DNA from 2 places in the Microbacterium atlanticum genome. Region 1 is predicted to be linked to the other one. Evidence: predicted binding sites of a transcription regulator. Region 1 holds the regulator's gene; the other holds the start of a gene.

What was found. The regulator LexA, encoded in region 1, represses DNA repair genes until DNA is damaged. The targets are predictions, from matches to a motif close to TCGAACANNTGTTCGA.
Region 2: a site for LexA is predicted at 3,664-3,679, ahead of IR212_RS06265 (HNH endonuclease signature motif containing protein). Genes of this name have one in related genera too.

What each region holds. Positions count from the first base shown of each region.
Region 1 is NZ_CP063813.1:1,296,491-1,307,666, forward strand. It holds gene metE (5-methyltetrahydropteroyltriglutamate--homocysteine S-methyltransferase) at 1-221, shown strand, start outside; gene IR212_RS05730 (hypothetical protein) at 218-1,789, opposite strand; gene lexA (transcriptional repressor LexA) at 1,860-2,540, opposite strand; gene IR212_RS05740 (LysM peptidoglycan-binding domain-containing protein) at 2,803-3,171, shown strand; gene IR212_RS05745 (histidinol-phosphate transaminase) at 3,233-4,327, shown strand; gene hisB (imidazoleglycerol-phosphate dehydratase HisB) at 4,324-4,932, shown strand; gene hisH (imidazole glycerol phosphate synthase subunit HisH) at 4,929-5,600, shown strand; gene priA (bifunctional 1-(5-phosphoribosyl)-5-((5-phosphoribosylamino)methylideneamino)imidazole-4-carboxamide isomerase/phosphoribosylanthranilate isomerase PriA) at 5,655-6,401, shown strand; gene IR212_RS05765 (SseB family protein) at 6,385-7,188, shown strand; gene IR212_RS05770 (pyridoxal phosphate-dependent decarboxylase family protein) at 7,247-8,707, shown strand; gene IR212_RS05775 (DUF1844 domain-containing protein) at 8,752-9,168, opposite strand; gene infC (translation initiation factor IF-3) at 9,489-10,094, shown strand; gene rpmI (50S ribosomal protein L35) at 10,165-10,359, shown strand; gene rplT (50S ribosomal protein L20) at 10,389-10,772, shown strand; gene IR212_RS05795 (TrmH family RNA methyltransferase) at 10,891-11,176, shown strand, end outside.
Region 2 is NZ_CP063813.1:1,407,112-1,418,287, forward strand. It holds gene IR212_RS06255 (MFS transporter) at 1-1,155, opposite strand, end outside; gene prfB (peptide chain release factor 2) at 1,181-2,290, shown strand; gene IR212_RS06265 (HNH endonuclease signature motif containing protein) at 2,307-3,653, opposite strand; gene ftsE (cell division ATP-binding protein FtsE) at 3,770-4,903, shown strand; gene ftsX (permease-like cell division protein FtsX) at 4,900-5,817, shown strand; gene smpB (SsrA-binding protein SmpB) at 5,908-6,384, shown strand; gene IR212_RS06285 (SIMPL domain-containing protein) at 6,394-7,071, opposite strand; gene IR212_RS06290 (DUF4397 domain-containing protein) at 7,201-8,025, shown strand; gene IR212_RS06295 (class F sortase) at 8,037-8,675, shown strand; gene IR212_RS06300 (RNA polymerase sigma factor) at 8,704-9,270, shown strand; gene IR212_RS06305 (anti-sigma factor) at 9,257-10,033, shown strand; gene IR212_RS06310 (SRPBCC family protein) at 10,174-10,725, shown strand; gene IR212_RS06315 (phytoene desaturase family protein) at 10,722-11,176, shown strand, end outside.

The DNA.
Region 1 (11,176 bases):
CCGGCATCGGCCCGGGGGTCTACGACATCCACTCGCCACGAGTGCCGTCCGTCGCCGAGATCTCGCAGCTGCTCGACCGCGCCGTCGCCGAGCTCCCGCTGCGTCGTGTCTGGGTCAATCCCGACTGCGGCCTCAAGACGCGCGGGTACGCCGAGACGGTGGCCTCGCTGCGCAACCTCGTCGAGGCGACCCGGGAGGTGCGGGCGACCGTGGGCGGTTAGCGGCCCTTCTTCGTTCCGGATGCCGCGGCCCCGTCGGTCGCGGCATCCGGCGTCTCGACCACCACGGTGTCGGCCTCCGTGTCGACCACGACGGTGTCGGCCTCCGTGTCCACGAGGGCGGCCGCACCCGTGTCGACGACCAGGGTCTCGGCGTCGGGATCGAGGACCAGCGTGTCACCACTGTCGGTCGCCCCATCGCCGCCCGCGAGCGGCGACGTGGCGGCGGCGGCCGTGGCCGCTTCGGCCTCCTCGGGCCGGCGCTGCAGCAGTTCCGCGATCCACCACACCACGAGCCAGACGATCAGCACGAGGAAGACGTCGCCGACCGACAGCGGGCGCAGAAGCATCAGCCACAGCACGGCGAGCACGCCGAGCACCGCCCGGACGAGCACGCGCTGGCCGAAGAGCCACGCGCCGACCCGTCCGGTGTCGACGCCGCGTCGGAGGGCCGCCGTGCGGATGCCCGCGTTGACCGAGGCGACGCCGTGTCGCGCCGCCCGGGCGCCGCGCCACCGTCCCGACATCCAGCCGAGGACGGCGATCACGACGCCCAGCAGCGTCAGGACGACCGCGGTGTCGCGCATCGCACCGGTGATCTGCCCGTACATCGAGGCCAGCGCACCGGCCGGCACGCCGAGGCTGGGACCACTCAGGGCGAGCACGGACCCTGCCGCGCCGAGCGCGATGGCCAGCGAAGCCGCGCCGACGGCGATGCCGACGCCCGTGCCGAGGACCGCCGTCGAGCGCCGCCGTGCGATGAGGATGCCCGCGACGAAGAGGACCAGCGCGAGCAGCGGCGTCCACCACCCGGCGGCGACCGCGAGGTTGTACACCGTGCCTACGACCGCGAGCGCGTCGCTCTGTGCCACCACGATGGTCCGGTCGATCTCGGGGATCTGCGCCGCGATCCCGATGCCGCGGTCCACGAGTCGCTGCTTCACCTCTTCGATGATCGGACCCAGCTGGATGCCGACCTCCCCCTCGCCGGTGATCACCACCGCGCCGCTCGCGGCGCCCCCGGCGGCGACGGCCTGCACAGACCGATGGCTGGCGCGCAGGGTCGCCTCCCAGACGTCGGCGAACGCCTCGGACTGCACCAGGCGCGTGACGGTCGTGTCGACGAGGTTCTGCACGCCTTGGGCGGCGGGTGAACGGAGCAGGTCCAGCGCCGCAAGCGCGCGTGGTGGGAGGTCCAGCTGCTGGATGCCGTCGAAGAGATCGTTCACGACCGTGTCGAGGTCGAGCGACTCCTCGATCGCGGTCGTCACCTCCTGCGCCACCAGGGCCTGCACCTGCGGGTCGTCGGCGAGCGGAGCGAAGGTCTGTACGAAGCGCGTCTCGTCGACGAGTTCGACGCGCGCCCACGCGGCGACGATCGACACCGGCACCAGGATGGTCGCCAGCACGATGCACAGGGCCGAGAAGAAGGCCCGCCAGCGGCTCCCGGGAGGCGCGTCCGATGCCTTCGAGCCGCCCCCTGGTTCGCCGCGCAATCGGGCATTCTCCGCCTCGAGCGCCTCGAGGCGCGCGCGGAGATCGGCGTCGGCGGCGCTGGTGGTATCGGTCATCCCCCCCTTATAGCGCTCAGGCTCGGTGTGCCACCAGGACCTTCGTCACGCGTTTCAGACGAAAGCGCCATCAGACGGCACGCAGCACCGCGACGACCTTGCCGAGAACGGTCGCCTCATCACCGAGGATCGGCTCGAAGGCGGAGTTGCGCGGCAGCAGCCACGTGTGGCCGTCGCGCTGCCGCAGGGTCTTGACCGTGGCCTCGCCGTCGAGCATCGCCGCCACGATGTCGCCGTTGTCGGCCGTCGCCTGGGCACGGACGACCACCCAGTCCCCGTCGCAGATCGCGGCGTCGATCATCGACTCGCCGGACACCTTGAGCATGAACAGGTCGCCCTTGCCGACGAGCTGGCGCGGCAGCGGGAAGATCTCCTCCACCTGCTGCTCCGCGGTGATGGGCACGCCCGCGGCGATCCGGCCGACGAGCGGCACCAGCGCGGCGTCGCCCAGCGAGGGGGTGGTGTCGGCGGGGCTCTCGGTGGCCATGCCTGGCAGGTCGATGAGCACCTCCATCGCCCGGGTCTTGCCGGCGTCCCGTCGCAGGTAGCCGCTGAGCTCCAGCTGGTTCAGCTGGTGGGTGACGCTCGACAGCGACTTCAGCCCCACGGCGTCGCCGATCTCCCGCATGCTCGGCGGATAGCCGTGCCGGGCGATCGAGCGCTGGATCACTTCGAGGATCGCGAGCTGCTTGTCGCTGAGGCTCTTGCGCCGACGAGTCTGGGGCTTGTCGCGCCCGGCTGCGTCGCTCATCTTCCGGCTCCCGTCCTGCGCCCCCGCGAGCGCTGTTTCTTCGAATGTCGGAGGCCCGTGGTGGGGTTCTCGTATCGAAACCGTATCCGTCTTCCGGCGGAGCCGGGAGGAACCGGTCCGCGTGTCGCGTTCGAAGATGCGGGCCTGGTATCGACAGTTGACAAGCTAGAAGATCGAAGATAAATTCGGAAGAGAGATTCGCATTCCCCACCCCCGGCCGGGCGGGGAGTGCGAATCTCTTCCCCCATCGCGAGGAGACATCATGACTGCGATCGCCTACACGACGTCCGCTCCCTCGTCGCCGCGCCCGACCCGTCTGCGACTGACGGCTCGCGGCCGCCGCGTCATCGCGGCAGCGGCCGCGATGCCTGCCGCGATCGCCCTGGCCGCCGCCGTGATCGGCGGGGGCGCGGCTCTGGCCTCGCGCGACGCCGGCGCGCCGACGGGGTCGTTCGAGACGATCACTGTCGCGCACGGCGACTCCCTCTGGACGATCGCCGAAGAGCTGGCACCCGAGCATGATCCGCGCGACGTGGTCGACGCCATCGCCCGCCTGAACGCGCTCGACAGCGTGACCGTCCAACCCGGTCAGAGCTTGGCCATCCCCACGGAGTACGACCCGTCGAGGTGACGTCGCCGACGTCCGAGGCGCCGGCGTCATGCGAGGCTGCTCCGACTCGTGCGGCTCTACGATGGGACGGGTGAGTGCACGTCTCGAAGACCTCCCTCTCCGCGCCGATCTCCGCGGGCAGAAGCCCTACGGCGCACCGCAGGCGCCTTTGCCGGTCGCGCTCAACGTCAACGAGAACACGCACCCGGTGCCGCAGGATGTCGCCGACGACATCCTGGACGCCGTGGCGCTCGCACTGCGGGATGTGAACCGGTATCCCGACCGGGAGTTCACGGCGCTGCGCGAGGGGTTCGCCGACTACCTCGGCCACGGCCTCACGCGTGAACAGGTCTGGGCTGCCAACGGCTCGAACGAGGTGCTGCAGCACCTGCTCCAGGCTTTCGCGGGACCGGGTCGCAGGGCGTTCGGCTTCGGCCCCACGTACTCGATGTATCCCCTGCTCACGCGGGGAACGGGCGCCGAGTGGGTCGCCGGCACGCGATCGACCGACTACACCGTCGAGCCGGCCGACGCCGCCGCGCAGGTGGCCGATGCGGCCCCGGCCGTCGTGTTCCTCTGCTCGCCGAACAACCCGACAGGCACGCCCCTGGGCCTGGACGTCGTCGAGGCGGTCTACGAGGCGACCGACGGCATCGTGATCGTGGATGAGGCGTACTTCGAGTTCGCCCCGCACGATGAGCGCTCGGCGCTGACCCTGCTCCCCGGCCGCGAGCGGCTCGTGGTCTCGCGCACGATGAGCAAGGCCTTCGCGTTCGCCGGCGCCCGCGTCGGCTACCTCGCCGCCGACCCCGCGCTGATCGACGCCCTCCGGCTCGTGCGCCTGCCCTACCACCTCAGCGCCCTCACGCAGGCCGCCGCGACCGCCGCGCTGCGCCACGCCCCCACCATGCTGGGGATGGTCGACGAGATCGTCGGTCAGCGCGAGCGGATCTCGGCCACGGTCGAGGCGCTCGGCTACACGCCGCACGACTCGTGGACGAACTTCGTGCTGTTCGGTGGAGTGGCCGATCCCGCGGCGACGTGGCAGGCGCTCTACGACCAGGGCGTGCTCATCCGCGACGTGGGAATCGCGAATCACCTCAGGGTCACCGCGGGCACCGAGGAGGAGACCACCGCGTTCCTGGACGCACTGGCCTCGGTAGGATCGAGCGCATGAGCGCCGCAACCCGCACCGCCTCGCTGCGACGGGCGACGAGCGAATCCACGGTCGAGCTCGAGCTGGACCTCGACGGCACCGGGCGCAGCCGCATCGACACCACGGTGCCCTTCTTCGACCACATGCTGACCGCGTTCGCCAAGCACTCGCTCACCGATCTCACCGTCCGCGCCTCTGGTGACACCGACATCGATGCGCACCACACCGTCGAAGACATCTCCATCGTCCTGGGTCAGGCCATCCGAGAAGCCCTCGGCGACAAGGCCGGCATCTCGCGCTACGGCGACGCACTGGTGCCTCTCGACGAAGCGCTCGCGCAGGCCGTCGTCGACATCAGCGGCCGCCCCTACCTCATGCACACCGGCGAGCCGGCCGGGTTCGAGCACCACCTCATCGGCGGCCACTTCACCGGGTCGCTGGTGCGTCACAGCTTCGAGGCCGTCTCGTACAACGCGGCCCTGACCGTCCACGTGCGCGTCCTCGCGGGCCGCGATCCGCATCACATCGCCGAGGCGGAGTACAAGGCCTTCGCCCGGGCCTTCCGGCAGGCCAAGGCGCTCGACCCGCTCGTCGACGGCATCCCGAGCACGAAAGGCGCCCTATGAGCGCTGGCGCGTCCTCCGACCGCGAGAGGCCGCTCGTCGCCGTCCTGGACTACGGGTCGGGCAACGTGCACTCCGCCGTCAAGGCGCTGGTCGCGGCCGGAGCCGACGCCCGGCTGACGTCCGACCGCGGTCTCGTGATGGAGGCGGACGGCCTGTTCGTCCCCGGCGTGGGTGCGTTCCGCGCCGTCGCCGAAGCGCTGCGCGCCAGCCGCGGCGACGAGCTCATCGAGCGCCGGCTCGCCGGCGGGCGACCGGTGATCGGCGTCTGCGTCGGGATGCAGATCTTCTTCGAACGCGGCGTGGAGCGCGGCGTCGACACCGAGGGCATGGGGGAGTGGCCCGGAGTGGTGACCGAACTGGATGCCCCGGTCCTGCCGCACATGGGGTGGAACACCGTGCAGCCCGGCGAGGGCTCGCGCCTGTTCCGCGGCATCGAGGACGAACGGTTCTACTTCGTCCACTCGTTCGGCGCCCAGAAGTGGCTTCTCGACGTGCAGCCGCCGTTCCCCGAGCCGGTTCTGACGTGGTGCGAGTACGGCACGCCCTTCCTCGCCGCGGTCGAGAACGGACCGCTGTCGGCCACCCAGTTCCATCCCGAGAAGTCGGGGGAGGCCGGCATCCGGCTGCTCTCGAATTGGATCGAGGGGCTCGGCGGGGATAACCTCTGAGACCGTGCCAACTCCGGGAGCGTGCGCTTCCGCGATCTTCCCGCACGAGGAGCCATGAACGATTTCGCGTCCACCCCCGAGCTCGTCCTTCTGCCCGCCGTCGACGTCGCCGACGGCAAGGCCGTGCGTCTGACCCAGGGTGAGGCGGGCACCGAGACGAACTACGGCGATCCTGTCGACGCCGCCCTCGACTTCGCGCGGCAGGGCGCCCGGTGGATCCACCTGGTCGACCTCGACGCCGCGTTCGGCCGCGGGAGCAACGCCGGCGTGCTGCGCAAGGTGATCAAGCAGGTGCGCGGCGTGCAGGTGGAGCTGTCGGGCGGCATCCGCGATGACCGCACCCTCGAGGCTGCCCTCGAGAGTGGCGCCGCGCGCATCAACCTCGGCACCGCGGCGCTCGAGAATCCCGAGTGGGCCGCCGATGTGATCGGCCGCTACGGCGACGTGATCGCTGTCGGCCTCGACGTGCGCGGCACGACGCTGGCCGCCAGGGGGTGGACGCGGGACGGCGGCGACCTGTGGACCGTGCTCGACCGCCTCGAGGCGGCCGGCTGCAGCCGGTACGTGGTCACCGACGTCACCAAGGACGGCACCCTCAAGGGACCGAACCTGGAGCTCCTGCGCGAGCTCGCCTCGCGCACGCCCAAGCCGATCGTCGCGTCCGGCGGCGTGTCGAGCCTCGACGACATCGCAGCCCTGCGCGAGCTCGTGCCGCTCGGTGTCGAGGGTGCCATCGTGGGCAAGGCGCTGTACGCCGGCGCGTTCACGCTCGCCGAGGCACTGGATGTCGCCGGACACTGATCGGCCGTCCGACGGTCCGGGCCACCCGCACGGAGACCGCGCCGCCGACTCGGCCGGGGTGCCGTGGGAGGGGAGGGGCTTCCACTCCAACCCGCACGCGTCTGACGACGGCTCGGCCGATCCGGCCTTGCTCGCCGCGCTGACGGCGTTCCGCGCCGGCTCGGGCTCAGAGCGCGAGGTCGTCGACGCGTACCGCAGCGCGCGACTGCTCATCCCGCTCATGGCCGACAAGGGCGATCACGGGGTGGGCGCACACGGAATCGAGGTCGACAAGACGCAGGAGCTGTCGATCGTGACCGTCGCCGCACCCGACGGGCGCCGGGTGCTCCCGGTGTTCACCTCGGTCGACAGCATGAAGAAGTGGGATGCCGCAGCCCGGCCTGTCCCGGTGGAGGGCGTCCGCACGGCTCTGGCCGCCGCGGCGGACGACACCGACCTCATCGTCATCGACCCGGGCTCCGAGACCGAGTTCGTCATCCGGCGCCCCGCCGTGTGGGCGATCGGCCAGTCGCAGCCGTGGGAACCGAGCTACTTGTCGGCCGAAGTCGTCGCGGGGCTCCGCGAGAGCATCGGGGGCGAGCTCTCGGTGATCGACCTCGTCGTCGACGCCGGCGACCCCGAGGCGCGTCTGCGCGGTCCCGAGCTCATCGTGAAGCTCCAGCTGATGAACGGCCTCGAGAAGGCCGAGCTGGACGCCGTGCTCGCTCGCCTCGCCAAGCGCTGGGCGGCCGACGACCGGATCGCAGTGCTCGTCGACTCGCTGACGGTCAAGCTCGTCCGCTCCTGACAGCGCCGTCCCTTGCCCTTCGCCCGCCGACGGCGGATGATCGGCGCGGAGGGCAGTCATGCACGACGGCATCGCACGCGGGGACGCACAGAGCACCGAGCACAGGGGCCGTGCCGGTGCTGTCGAGGACGGTCCGACGGCCGACGGCTACCGGCGGGCGTTGGACGCGGCGCATCGCCACTCCTCGGCGTGGCTCGAATCCGTGGGCCAGCGGCCGATCCGCCCCGACGCCGACGCCGACGCCGTGCTCGCCCGGCTGCGGCGCGACCTGCCCGATCGTGGCCAGGATGCCGAGGCGGTCGTCGAAGAGCTGGTGGAGGCATCCGCTCCCGGGCTCATGGCGATGGGCTCGCCGCGGTTCTACGGGTTCGTCATCGGGGGGACCTACCCCGCCGCGCTCGCGGCCGACTGGCTGGTGTCTGCGTGGGATCAGAACACCGGGTCGCGGCAGCCGACGCCCGCCACCGCCGCCGTCGAAGAGGTCGCCGCGGCGTGGCTGCTCGAGCTGCTGGGACTCCCCGCCGGCAGCGGCGTCGGCTTCGCCACCGGTGCGACCAGCGCCAACCTCTCGTGCCTCGTCACCGCGCGCGACGCGGTGCTGCGCGCGCACGGTGCCGACCCTCTGGAGGGCCTGCAGGCCGGACCGCGCGTGCGGTTCCTCGCGGGCGATGCCGTGCACACCTCCGTCGTGCTCGGCGGCCGCATCGCCGGACTCGGCGCGCCCGCGACGGTGGGTGCCGACGATGAGGGGCGCATCGACGTCGACGGGCTCTCGCGGGCGCTCGAGGCCGGGGAGGGACCCACGGTGGTCGCCCTGCAGGCCGGCGATGTGCACTCCGGCGCGTTCGACGACTTCGCCGCGGCCGTCGAGGTGGCGCACCGCGCGGGGGCATGGGTGCATGTGGACGGCGCCTTCGGGCTGTGGGCGGCGGCGAGCCCGCGGCTGCAGCACCTCGTGCGCGGCATGGCCGACGCCGACTCGTGGGCCACCGACGCCCACAAGACGCTCAACGTCCCGTACGACTGCGGTGTGGCGATCGTCCGCGATGAGGCGGCGATGGCGTCTTCCCTCGGCGCCCACGCGGCCTACCTGCCGGCGGTGGCCGGAGTCACCGATCCGTACGATCGCGTGCCCGAGCTGTCGCGACGTGCTCGGGGCGTGACGGTGTGGGCGGCGCTGCGGTCCCTCGGCCGCAGCGGCGTGATCGGGCTCGTGGACGGACTTGCCGATGCCGCGACCGCGCTGGCCGACGGCTTCCGTCGCATCGCGGGCCTCGAGGTGCTCAACGACGTGGTGTTCACGCAGGTGTGCCTCGCCGCCCGGGACGGCGACGCCGCGACGGCGGCGCTGGGGGAGTGGCTCCGCGCAGAGGGGACGGTGTGGGCCTCGTCGTCGACCTGGCGCGGCCGCACGGTCGTCCGGTTCGCGGTGAGCAACCACGGCACCGACGCGGAGGCGGTGCGGCGGACGGTCGACGTCGTCGCCCGCGGCGCGGCGGCGCTCGGCATCGGAGGGTGACGCTTCCGGGGCATTCGGCCCCGCCCGCTCTCACCCCCGTCGGATCAGGTGACCGGGCCCGTCCACTTCTCGCCCGGGCCCTTGCCGATCGGGTCGGGGATGACGGATGCCTCGCGGAAAGCCAGCTGCACCGAGCGCAGCCCGTCGCGCAGCGACCGGGCGTGCATGTCGCTGATCTCGGGGGCGCCCGCGGTGATCAGTCCCGCGAGGGCGTTGATGAGCTTGCGGGCCTCGTCGAGGTCGGTCTGGGTGGCGGGGTCGTCGGCGAGCCCGACTTTGACGGCAGCCGCGCTCATCAGGTGCACGGCGGCGGTGGTGATCACCTCGACGGCCGGGACGTCGGCGATGTCGCGGGTCGCTGCGGACGCCGCACGCTCCTGCTCCTCCCACCGCGCCTGGCGCTCGGCGTCGACCGCCGCCGCGTTCGCCGAGGGGTCGTCCTGGTCTCGAATCGTGTCCACGCCGTACTCTCTGATAGACTTCTGCGGTCTCCGGTGCGTTCTGCATCGGATCGGAAAGAGGATCACATCCCACCCGCGCTTGCCGCTCCAGGCTACCGGGTCACGCACTCCGCCCCGACCGTCCGCGGCCGGGGTAGCTGCGGCGAGAACGTCGCGGAAGGCTCCCTCACCGGGGCAGGGTGCAGAAGTCGGCGCTGAAGCGTCCTGACGGGTGGAGTGGATCTTCCTCCGCTCGCGGCACAACCGTGTGCCGCGGGGGCCAAACCCACTTACCCAAGGAGTTCCGCATCAGCGATCCCCGCACCAACGACCGCATCCGTGTGCCCGAGGTCCGCCTCGTCGGCCCGAACGGAGAGCAGGTCGGCGTCGTCCGCATCGAGGTGGCGCTGCGCCTGGCTCAGGAGGCCGACCTCGATCTCGTCGAGGTGGCCCCCAACTCGAAGCCGCCCGTGGTCAAGATCATGGACTACGGCAAGTTCAAGTACGAGGCCGCGCAGAAGGCCAAGGAAGCGCGTCGCAATCAGGCGAACACCGTCCTCAAAGAGGTGCGGTTCCGCCTCAAGATCGAGGCTCACGACTACATCACCAAGCTCAAGCGCGCCGAGGGCTTCCTGCAGTCCGGCGACAAGGTCAAGGCGATGATCCTGTTCCGCGGTCGCGAGCAGTCGCGTCCGGAGCAGGGCGTCCGCCTGCTCCGCAAGTTCGCCGAGGACGTCGCGGAGTTCGGCACGGTGGAGTCCAACCCCACCATCGACGGCCGCAACATGGTGATGGTCATCGCCCCGCACAAGAACAAGTCCGAGGTGAAGACGGAGCAGAACGCCCAGCGTGCTGCCAACAAAGAGGCCGCCCGGTCCGCCCGCAACGGCGGCGCACCGGCCTCCGACGCCGAGGCCCCCGAGGCCGAGGCGACCACGGCCGAGTAGGCCCCACGAACTCCCGCGCTGCGGGATACCGACTCCCGCCCGAGCGGGACGTGAAACGAAGGAAGAAGAGATGCCGAAGCAGAAGACCCACTCGGGCGCCAAGAAGCGCTTCAAGGTCACCGGCAGCGGGAAGCTCATGAAGCAGCAGGCGAACCTGCGCCACAACTTCGAGGGCAAGCCCAGCCGCCGTACCCGCCGCCTGTCGCAGGAGCAGGTGCTCGCCCCGGGCGACGCCAAGGTCGCGAAGAAGCTCCTCGGCCGCTGACGCGCGTCGACGCAAGTTAGGAACAAGAAATGGCTAGAGTCAAGCGGGCCGTCAACGCCCACAAGAAGCGTCGCGTCATCCTCGAGCGCGCCTCCGGTTACCGGGGCCAGCGCTCGCGTCTGTACCGCAAGGCGAAGGAGCAGGTCACCCACTCGCTCGTCTACGCGTACCGCGACCGCCGCAAGCGCAAGGGCGACTTCCGTCGCCTGTGGATTCAGCGCATCAACGCCGCTGCCCGCCAGAACGGCATCACGTACAACCGCTTCATCCAGGGCCTCGGCCTCGCGGGTGTGCAGGTCGACCGCCGCATGCTCGCCGAGCTCGCGGTGAACGAGCCCAAGACCTTCGCGTCGCTCGTGCAGACCGCCAAGGGCGCACTGCCCGAGAACGTCAACGCTCCCAAGAGCGCCTGACCACGGCATCCCGACGACAGGGCGTCCTCCTCGCGGAGGGCGCCCTTTCGCATCCCCGCCGAGTGGCGTTGGTGGAAGACGTGATGGGGGAGGGATGCCGCGACTCTAGACTGATGCCGTGCTCGAGAACCCTCGCTCTCCGCGCGTGCGCGCCGTCGCGAAGCTGACCAAGAGGAGTGCCCGTCAGGAGACCGGGCTGTTCCTGCTCGAGGGGCCGCAAGCCGCCCGTGAGGCGCTCGCGTACCGGCCCGACACCCTCGTCGAACTGTTCGCCACGCCCACGGCGTTCGAGAAGCACGCCGACCTGCGCGATGCGGCGACGGACGCCGGACTCGAGGTCGTCTACACCACCGAGTCCGTGCTCGATGCGATGGCCGACACCGTGACTCCGCAGGGCATCGTGG
Region 2 (11,176 bases), 110 kb from region 1:
GAGCAGCGGCGCGACGGCACCGCCCGCGTCGGTGAGGGTTCGCCACGACCCGAGGAACGCCGCGGGCTCCGCCTTCGGAGCCACATCGGCGCCGAGGGTGAGCAGGATGCCGCTGGACAGCCCGTTGCCGACGCCCAGCACGGCGGCGAACATCGCGAACCACATCGCTGACTGCGGCAGATCGTGCGTGAACGCCAGCGCGACGAAGCCGGCGCCCATGAGCAGCATGGCGGGCAGAGCGGCCCAGAGGCGCCCGAAGCGGTCCATCACCTGGCCGCTCGCATAGAACAATGCGAAGTCGATGGCGCCCGAGATGCCGACCACGAGCGCGATCGTCTGAGCGTCCAGCCCGATCGACACACCCCACAGCGGCAGCACGACCTGGCGCGCGGAGCGGACGGCGGAGAGGGATGCCGCGGCCAGCCCGAGTGTCGAAAGCACGCAGCGGTGACGCCACATGGTCCGCAGGACACCCGTGCGCTCCACCGTCGGGATCGCGCCCGTCACGGGCTCCCCGGTGTCCTCCGCCCCGACGTCGTCGCGCGCGGCGCCCGGCGCCAGGAACTGCTTCTCGGGGTCCGGGCCCAGCAGCACCAGGATGATCGTGCCGGCGAGGCATCCGCCGAAGAACCAGATGGCGGCGTGCTCGTCGCCGAAGACCGCCAGCAGCCCCGCGGCTACGAACGGACCGATGAACATGCCCAGCCGGAACGTGCCCCCGAGGAGCGACAGGGCGCGGGCGCGGAACGCCAGCGGAACGCGTGTGGTCATGAAGGAGTGCCGTGCGAGGCCGAAGGCTGCGGCGCAGAAGCCGATGAGGAAGACGGCGATCGCGAAGAGGCCCAGCGACGGGGCGAGGGCCATTCCGACCACGCCGGCGAGAGAGATGAAGCCCGCCACCGCCATGGTGAGGCGCTCGCCGATCCGGGCGACCGCCCAGCCTGCGGGCATGTTGCCGCAGAGCTGCCCGACGACGAGCGCCGAGGCGACCAGGGCGGCGGTGGCGACATCCGCTCCGAGCTGTGCTGCGATCACGGGAATCAGCGGGATGACGGCACCCTCGCCGAGCGCGAACAGCACGGTGGGGCCGTACACCATCGGGCCGAACCGCCACAGCACGTCCCTGGCAGTGGGGGAGCCGGCGTGATCGGTCATCTCTTCCACGTTAGTCTGGAGTGTCATGCTCGACTTCGATCCCTCCGCCGACATCCAGGCCCTGCGCTCCACGTTCGCCGACATCAAGGCCGTGGTCGACGTCGAGGCACTCAACGCCGACATCGCCCGTCTCAGCGAGGAGGCCGGCGCCCCCGACCTGTGGGACGACGTCGAGAAGGCCCAGAAGGTCACCAGCGCGCTGAGCCATCGCCAGGCCGAGCTCAAGCGGATCACCGACGTCGAGCAGCGCCTGGACGATCTGGACGTCCTCGTCGAGCTCGCCAACGAGATGGACGATGAGGACTCCGCCGAGGAAGCGCGTCACGAGATCGCCGAACTCGAGGACATCATCAGCCAGCTCGAGGTGCAGACGCTGCTGGACGGCGAGTATGACGCCCGGTCCGCCGTCGTGACGATCCGCTCCGGCGCGGGCGGCGACGACGCCACCGACTTCGCCGAGATGCTGATGCGCATGTACCTGCGCTGGGCGGAGCGGCACAAGTACCCGGTGAAGGTCATGGACACGTCATACGCCGAGGGAGCCGGCATCAAGTCGGCGACCTTCGAGGTCGACGCTCCGTACGCCTACGGCACGCTGTCGGTCGAGGCGGGGACGCACCGTCTCGCCCGCATCAGCCCGTTCGGCTCCGCCGACAAGAGGCAGACCTCGTTCGCCGCCGTGGAGGTCATCCCCGTGATGGAGGAGGCCGTCGAGGTCGACATCCCGGAGGGTGACATCCGGGTCGATGTCTTCCGCTCGTCCGGTCCCGGTGGGCAGTCGGTCAACACGACGGACTCGGCCGTGCGCCTCACGCACCTGCCGACGGGGATCGTCGTGTCGATGCAGAACGAGAAGTCGCAGATCCAGAACCGCGCCGCCGCGATGCGGGTGCTGCAGACCCGTCTGCTCCTGCTCAAGCGCGAGGAGGAGGCGGCGAAGAAGAAGGAGCTCGCCGGCACCATCACGGCCAGCTGGGGCGACCAGATGCGCTCCTATTTCCTCTACGGGCAGCAGCTCGTGAAGGACCTCCGCACCGGCCACGAGGTCGGCAACCCGGCGATCGTGTTCGACGGCGACCTGGACGGCTTCATCTCGGCCGGCATCCGCTGGCGCAAGCGCAAGGACGACGACTGACGCCTCGCACGGCGGGTCAGAACGGCGCCGCGGAGTCGTTCACCGAGGAGCAGAACACTGGCACCCGGCGTTCCGGCTCGGTGACGTAGCGACGCCCCGCGGGCGACGTCCATTGCAGCGCACCCCCGCTTCCGGAGATCTGCTCCACCTGCCACCCTCCGTTGTGCTTGAGGGTGTGGTGTCCCTTGCAGAGGGGAGCCAGATTGTCGAGCGAGGTCTCGCCCCCGTGCTCCCAGGCGACGGTGTGATCGATCTCGCACCGCGAGGCCGGAATCCCGCAGCCAGGAGCCATGCACCGGTCTGCTCGCCACCGGACCAGCCGGCGGAGCGCCGGCGGCGGACGGTACTGCTCGCGCCCGACGGAGAGCACCGCTCCCGTCTCGGGATGCGTGAGCACGCGCATCCAGCCGTCGGCGCCGCCGCACAGTTCGCGCGCCCGTTCGAGAGGGATCGGTCCCAGGCCTTCCACCGCCGCCGGCGAGTGGCCCGCGTGGACGTCTACGGCGCGCGCGTCGAGCAGGGCGAGCGCCGGCACGGTGATGGCGACGGTGGCTCGGATGCCGCGCGCCTGGGGAGCGACCGCCGCCGTGTCGCCGTCGACGAGGAGGTCGCCGAGCACGTCGGCACGACGCTGATCCAGCGTGCGCTCCTCATCGGTCCGTGCTCCGAGCGCCTTGGCCATCGCCGTGATCCTGCCGTGAATGGCGTGCGCCTCCACCGCAGGGAGGAACGCGTGAAGCCACGCCATCCCATCGTCGGCGACCTCCACCACCACTCGACGCTGCCGAAGAGCTGATTCGTGGCGGTCGGCGAGGGTGGCGGAGCGCTCGGTCTCGATCAGCCGGGCGAGCTGTCTGCGGAACGAGCCGACCGGAAGCTGCTCTGCCAGCTCCGACGCGCGCCCCCTCAGGCGCGCCCGCACGTCCGGTGCGACGGCATCGAGGGCGTCGACCATGATCTCGGCGTGCCGCTCGCTGATGCGGGCACGGTGAAGCGACTCCAGGATGTCGGGATAGCGGTGGACGAGGGCCTGCGCCAGGTTCAGCAGGCGTGCCGCCGCAGCCTCGGTGATGCGCAGGGCCGATGCCAGTTCGAGGCGCACCGACCTCTCGACGACGGAAGCCAGCGCTCCGCCCGAGCGGGCGCCATCGGCGACGGCTCGACGACGCAGGGTGTCGATGCGTACGAAGCGCTCCGCCGCGAACGCCGCCATCATGCCGTCCACTTCGGTGACGAGGTCGAGATCGTCGGGCACGGGTGCCGCAGCGTCGATCCATGTCTCCTCATCGAGGGAGGGCTCACCGACTTGTCCCACACCGCGCGGGTCCGCGGCTGTCGCCCCAGGGGTCGCGGAGGAGATCATGGAACGAGGTTAGAACATACCTCCGACATCCCTGCCGTGCAGGCGGGACACCTCGTCCCGGTCGGGCGGGTGTCGCTGGACCGCAGACCCCCACGGCCGCTTAGGCTCGTTAGGCCATGATCCGGTTCGAGAACGTCACGAAGCGCTTTCGCGGCACTGCGAAGCCCGCCCTCAGCGATGTCGACTTCGAGGTGCAGCGTGGTGAGTTCGTCTTCCTCGTCGGTGCCTCCGGCTCGGGGAAGTCGTCCTGTCTGCGACTGATCCTGCGCGAGGAGACGCCGAGCGAGGGCCGGGTGGTCGTGCTCGGCCGCGACCTGCGCACCCTGTCGAACCGCAAGGTGCCGTACTTCCGCCGTCACATCGGCGCCGTGTTCCAGGACTTCCGGCTGCTTCCCACCAAGACGGTCTTCCAGAACGTCGCCTTCACGCTGCAGGTGATCGGCTCATCACGAGGCTTCATCCAGCAGGCGGTGCCGGAGGTGCTCGCCCTCGTCGGGCTCGCCGGTAAGGAGAAGCGGTTCCCGCATGAGCTCTCCGGCGGTGAGCAGCAGCGAGTGGCGATCGCGCGTGCCCTCGTCAACCGTCCGCAGATCCTCCTCGCCGATGAACCGACCGGCAACCTCGACCCGGCGACCTCCATCGACATCATGCAGCTGCTTGCGCGCATCAACGCCGGCGGCACCACGGTCGTGATGGCCACGCATGAGGCCGGCTTCGTCGACCAGATGCAGCGTCGGGTCATCGAGCTGAGCCACGGCGAGATCATGCGCGACGAGCGGCACGGCGGCTACGGCGACCGCTCGAACCTGCCCAGCCTCACCCCGGAGCCCGAGCGCGGCGCTGCCGCCGTGGCCGCGCTCACGGCGGTGCTCGAGGTGCAGCGCGAAGCCTCCCTCGCTGCGGCGGCGGGTCTGGATCCGACCGTCGTGTCCGACGACGGCACGATCACGGTCGCGGAGACGGATGCCGCAGCCTCGGCTGCGGCCTCGGCTGCGACCACGGCCGCGATGGCGGCGGCGCTGGCGGCAGACGAGCTGAGCAAGGCTCGGGCGCTGGAGCACGCGGTCGAAGCACCGTCCGACGAGGATGTGGACCCAGCGAATCCGGAGGGCACGGCCACGGAACAGGCGCCGTCCCAGACGCAGTCGATCCCCGTCATGGACCAGATCGAGGTGGCGGAGCTGGGGCTCGCGGATCGCCTCGGACTCGGTGAGACAGATCCCGACGACGAAGTGGGGCCCACCTCATGAGGTTCGGACTCATCATGTCGGAGGCGTTCACCGGTCTCCGGCGCAACGTCTCCATGGTGATCTCGGTCATCCTCGTCACGTTCGTGTCGCTCACGTTCGTCGGCGCCGCCATCCTCATGCAGATGCAGATCGGGACCATGCGCGACTTCTGGGTCGACCGCGCGCAGGTCGCCATCTACATGTGCACGGAGATCTCCACCAATCAGGCGACCTGCGCCGACGGAGAGGCGACGCCCGAGCAGGTCGAGGAGGTGCGGGGGAAGCTCGCCGGCAGCGCGCTGTCGCCGCTCATCCGGGACATGGTGTTCCTGGACCATCAGCAGGCCTATGAGGAGCTGCTGGACCTCGTGGGCGAGGAGGACGCCAGCGTGGTCACCCCCGAGCAGGTGAACGAGACCTTCCGCATCACGCTCGTGGACCCCGCCCAGTCGGCGGTCATCATCGAGGCGTTCACCGGCACGGCCGGCGTCGAGCAGGTGCAGGATCAGCTGCAGTACCTCGAGCCCCTCTTCTCCGCGCTCACCGTCGCGACCTACATCGCCGTCGGCATCGCAGCCCTCATGCTCATCGCGGCCGTCCTGCTCATCGCCACCACGATCCGGCTCTCGGCGTACGCGCGACGGCGCGAGCTGGGCATCATGCGCCTGGTCGGGGCATCCAACCGGTTCATCCAGACCCCGTTCATCCTCGAGGGCGTGTTCGCGGCGCTGCTGGGCTCGGTGCTCGCCAGCGCCGCGGTGATCGCGGGGGTGCATTTCGGCGTGGACAACTACCTCCGGAACAGAGTCGACTTCGTGACGACCTGGGTCGACCTCGGCGAGGCCTGGCTGGTGGTGCCGGTCCTCATCCTCGTCGGCATCGTGCTCGCCGCGCTGTCGGCGGGTTTCGCGATCCGGCGGTGGCTCCGCGCGTGAGGCGAGGCGGTCCGGCCGCGGTAGACTGACAGGCTGCCACGCGGTCCGTGTGGCACGGTCACGAGCCAAGCAACCGGGAACGGAGTCGCCATGCCGAGGGAACGCGGGGAGAAGGTCGTGGCGACCAATCGTCGCGCACGTCACGAGTACGCCATCGAGAAGACGTACGAGGCGGGGCTCGTGCTCACCGGCACCGAGGTCAAGTCACTGCGCGAAGGACGGGCGAACCTGACCGACGGCTACGCGTACATCGATGGCGGCGAGGCGTTCCTGGACGCCGTTCACATCCCCGAATACTCGCAGGGGCACTGGACCAACCACTCCGCCAAGCGCACGCGCAAGCTGCTGCTGCATAAGGACGAGATCATCAAGCTCTCCCACGCCGTCTCGGCGGGCGGCTACACGCTGGTGCCGCTGAAGCTCTACTTCTCGGACGGCCGCGCGAAGGTCGAGATCGCCGTGGCGAAGGGCAAGCGCGAGTTCGAGAAGCGCCAGACCATCCGCGAGCGCGAAGACAAGCGGGAGGCCGAACGGGCGATGCGCACCCGCAACCGCCTGGGGGAGTGAGCCGCACCGTCAGCGAGCGGCGAACCGGGCCTCCACCGCCGCCGAGATGACGATGTCCTCCGGCTGCAGCTGCACCGCCGGTGCGCCGCCGCCCGCATCCGCGGCGAACGACGCCTTCGCGACCATCATGCGCGGTCCCGGTGCCATCTCCGGCCGTTCGGGGCGTCCGAGCAGGCCGAGGTCGGCGATCTCGAGCGCCGCCACGTCGGCCAACCCCAGCGCGCCGGCATAGGCGGCGGCGCGGGCGACGGCGACGCCGACCGCCTCGGTCGCCACGGACCGCTCCACCGACGCCCGGGTCTCGGGCGTGAGCTTCCACTCGATCCAGCCGAGCTGGACGCCCTCACGCTCGGCGACGTCGCCCGCCCACCAGGAGAGCACCGCGAAGTCGGTGAAGGTCACCGAGAAGTCGACCGTGGCGTAGTGCACGGGGGCGAGCCGCCGCCCCTCGTTGCTCCAGGGGCGCTCGGACCAGACGGAGACGCGCTGGCTCGTCCACTCCGCGACGGTTCCGGCGGTCTTGCGGGCCGCGAGGTCGTCGCGGATCGGCTCGGTGAGTGCGGATATCCGCTCGACCACAGCGCCTCGCTCCGGTCCCTCGGCGCGGATGGTGAGGTGCGCGACCGCGCGTTCGGGGGCGATGCGGGTCTCGTGCTCCCCGCGGACGGTGATGACGACGTCGCTCATGTCGCCGACTCTACGCATCGAAGCTCCCCGGTTCGAGAAATCTTCATTCAGCTGCATCCAAACTCCCCGAGCGGCGGGAATCACTTTTCGATGGGCGGCGAACGGCCGCCCCGACGAAGGAGGACCACCGTGCGAAACAAGATTCTCGCGGGCATCGCCGCCGGGGCCGTTGCAGCCCTCGGGTTGATGGTCGCGCCCGCCACCGCCGCCACCGCCGGCGGCGCCCAGCTGTCGGTGCTTCACGGCATCCCCGACACTCCCGTCGACGTCTACGTCAACGGTGACCTGACGATCGACGACTTCCAGCCGGGCGATCTGGCCGGACCCCTCGACCTCCCGGCCGGCGCCTACGAGGTCGTCCTGACCGCGCCCGACGCCACCGACGCCAGCTCCCCGGTCCTCGGACCCGTGAGCGTCACCCTGGAGGCAGGCGTCAACTACACCGCCGTGGCGCACCTCAACGAAGGCGGCGAGCCCACGGTCACGCCCTTCGTCAACGACACCGCCGCCACCGCCGCGGGTGAGGGCCGTCTGACCGTGCGTCACGTCGCGGCCGCACCTGCCGTCGACGTCCTCGCCGGCGGCTCGCCGGTGATCGAGGATCTGACGAACCCCAACGAGGCGACGCTCAACCTCGCCGCCGGCACGATCTCCGCGTCGGTCGCGGCCGCCGGCACCACCGATCCGGTCCTCGGACCCACAGATGTCACGGTCGAAGAGGGCGCTCTCACGATCGTCTACGCGTGGGGCAGCCTCGAGGACGACAACCTGGCCGTCGCTGTCCAGACGATCTCGGGTCTGCACTCGGCTCCTGACGGGGTTCCCTCGGGCAGCGGCGGCCAGCTGGCCGAGCGCGACGCGATGATGCAGTCCCTGTTCGTCTTCGCGGGGCTCGCGATCGCGGCTGCGGTGGCGGGATCCGTCATCGCCGTCCGCGCCCGCGCGAACCGCTGAGGGCGGCCGACATGACGAGGGCGACCGCGGGAGCGCTGACGGCTCTGGCGGTCGTCCTCGTGCTGGCGGGGTGTGGCTCGGGGCAGGCCGAGCCCACCCCGCCGCGGGCGGCACCGACGGTGACGGCGACTCCCACGCCGGCCCCGACATCGACCGTCGACGTGCCGATCGCGGCGGCCACCCAGGCTCCGGTGCGGAATCCCCAGCCCCCGGTGCGGGTGGTCGCCGCCTCCGTCGACGTCGATGTTCCCGTCGTCCCCGTCGGCGTGGAGACCGGCGGGTTCATGGAGCTTCCCGTCGATCCCGCGATCGCCGGCTGGTACCGGTTCGGCTCCGATCCGGCCAGCCCCGACGGCAACGTCGTGATCTCGGCGCACGTCGACGCCCCTGCCTACCCCATCGGCCCGTTCAGCCGGCTGCGCGACCTGGCCGCAGGGGAGGTCGTCGAGGTGACGGATGCCGCGGGCGCGGCGCATCGCTATTCCGTCGAGTCCGTCACCTACTACCCGAAGGCGGACCTCCCCGTGAGTGAGCTGTTCGCCCGCGCGGGCACGAGGGATCTCGTGCTGATCACGTGCGGTGGCGCGTTCGACTCCACGACGGGTCGTTACGCCGATAACGTGGTCGCCATCGCGACCCCGATCCCCTGAGCCGGCGAGGATGCCGACCGCGATGAGGATGAGAGGACACAGCGTGGAAGAGGCGCACGAGCGGGAGCTGAGCGATCGCTTCCGCGCCGGCGACGAGCGGGCGCTCGAGGAGATCTACCGGCGATGGTCGCCGGTCGTCTTCACCATGGCGCTGCGATTCGTCGGCGACCGCGGCGACGCCGAGGACGTGACGCAGAAGGCATTCGTCTCGGCGTGGACCTCGCGGCAGTCCTACGACCCGGCGAAGGCGAAGCTGTCGACGTGGCTGATCGCGATCACGCGTCGCCGCATCGCCGACACGCTCGAGGCGCGGGCGCGGGTACGCGCGCTGCAGGAGGAGCTGCAGCGGTTCACGACCCCCGAGGACGTGGTCGGCGGCGAGATCGACCTGGGCGACCGACTGCTCCTGGCGGACGAGATCGACAGGCTCGAGCCGGATGCCCGCCGCGTGCTGCGGCTGGCGTTCTACGACGACCTCACACACGAGCAGATATCGGAGAGGCTGGGCATGCCGCTCGGTACCGTGAAGAGCCATATCCGACGAAGTCTCACCCGCCTGCGCAGTCGATTGGAGGTCGGCCATGTCGCATCTTGATCCTGACCGGCTCTCGCTGATCGCGCTCGGCGAAGCAGCGAGCGAAGACGAGCGCCGCCACCTCGATGTGTGCGACGAGTGCGCCCTCGAGCTCGCAGAGCTGGAGTACACGGTCGTCGTCGGCCGCTCGACCGTCGCGCTCGGCGACCTGCAGGCGCCTCCCGACCGGGTCTGGGACCGCATCGCCGCCGAGCTGCACCTGGGCGCGGCCTCCGGGGACGAGGGCGGGTCGGCCGACGCGACGCGCGTGGCAGGTGACGAGGCATCCGTCCCCGTCGCCGACCGGTCCGACTCGACTCGCGCGCCGTCCGCCGAGAAGCCGCACCGCCGCCGAGGCATCCGGCTCCTGTTCGCCCTCGCGGCCAGCCTCGCGCTCATCGTCGCCGTCGTCGGCGTGTGGACCTTCGTTCGCCAGCCCGAGCCCGTCGAGCTGGCCTCGGCGACGCTCGAGGCCTTCCCCGCGCACCCCGGCGCGGCCGGCACGGCCGTCGTGGTGGAGCAGCCCGACGGCGAGCGGCAGATCGAGGTCGACCTCGACGACAGCGAGCCCGACGACGGCTTCCGCGAGGTGTGGCTGATCAGGGCGGACGCCTCGGCGCTCGTCAGCCTGGGCGTGCTGGAAGGCCGCACGGGTGTGTTCTCGGTGCCCGACGACATCGACCTGCGTGAGTACGTGCTCGTGGACATCTCCCAGGAGCCGGCGGACGGCGACCCCGACCATTCCGGAGACTCGATCGTGCGAGGTGAGCTCGGGTTCGCGTGAGGATCGCAGCCGGCGCCCCCAACAGGTGGCGCCGCCGGCGACTGCCACATGCCGGGCTGCGGCGCAAGCCGCTCCGCTCGGCGGCTTGCCGCGCCTATCGTCGTGGACACCGGAAGCCCGTCGACGACAGGAGCATGGCGATGTCGCGCAACGTGAGAGTGCTGAAGTGCACACCGGAGGACGTGTTCGAGGTGCTGAGCGACGGGTGGCTCTACCCCGCGTGGGTGGTCGGTGCGTCCCGCATGCGCGAGGTCGACGAGCGCTGGCCGCACGAGGGGGCCGAGGTGCATCACTCGTTCGGCGTCTGGCCGCTGCTGATCGACGACAAGACTGTGGTGGAGGAGTACGCCCCACCGGAGCGCGTGGTCATGAAGGCGCGCGGGTGGCCGATCGGCGAAGCGCGCGTGACGATCGACGTCAAGCCGCGGGGTACAGAGTGCGTCGTCCGCATCCAGGAGGAGGCGGTCGCCGGCCCGGGACGGCTGGTGCCCGAGCCCCTGCTCGACCTCCCGCTGCACTGGCGCAACAGTGAGACGCTGCACCGCCTCGCCTACCTCGCGGAGGGCCGCGCGACGCGGCGCACGGCGGCGTCGACCGCCGAGAAGGAGATGGCCGCGAGCGGGGAGACGGCCGAGAGCGGGGAGACGGCCGAGAGCGGGGAGACGGCGGCGAGCGAGGCGTCGACGCCGTGAACGCCCGTGCGCGAGTGGGAGGCGACGACCTCGACGCCGTGATCGTGGGGGCGGGCCCCAACGGTCTGGCCGCCGCCGTCACGCTCGCGCGCGCGGGACTGCGCGTGCGCGTCTTCGAGCGTGCCGACCAGGCGGGCGGTGGCGCGGCCACCCGCGAGCTGACAGTCCCGGGGTTTCGACACGATGTCTGCTCGGCCGTGCACCCCATGGCGTTCGAGTCGCGGTTCTTCCGCGAGTTCGGGCTGCGCGAGCGGGTCGACTTCGTCGTCCCCGAGATCTCGTTCGGGCATCCGCTCGACGGAGGGCGGGCCGGCATCGCGTACCGCGACCTGACCCGCACCCGCGACAACCTGGGCAGAGACGGCCGTGCGTACGAGCAGCTCCTGCGCGGCCTTGTGGAGCGCGCGACCGCGGTGGCGGACTTCACCGGTTCGACGCTGCTGCAGATTCC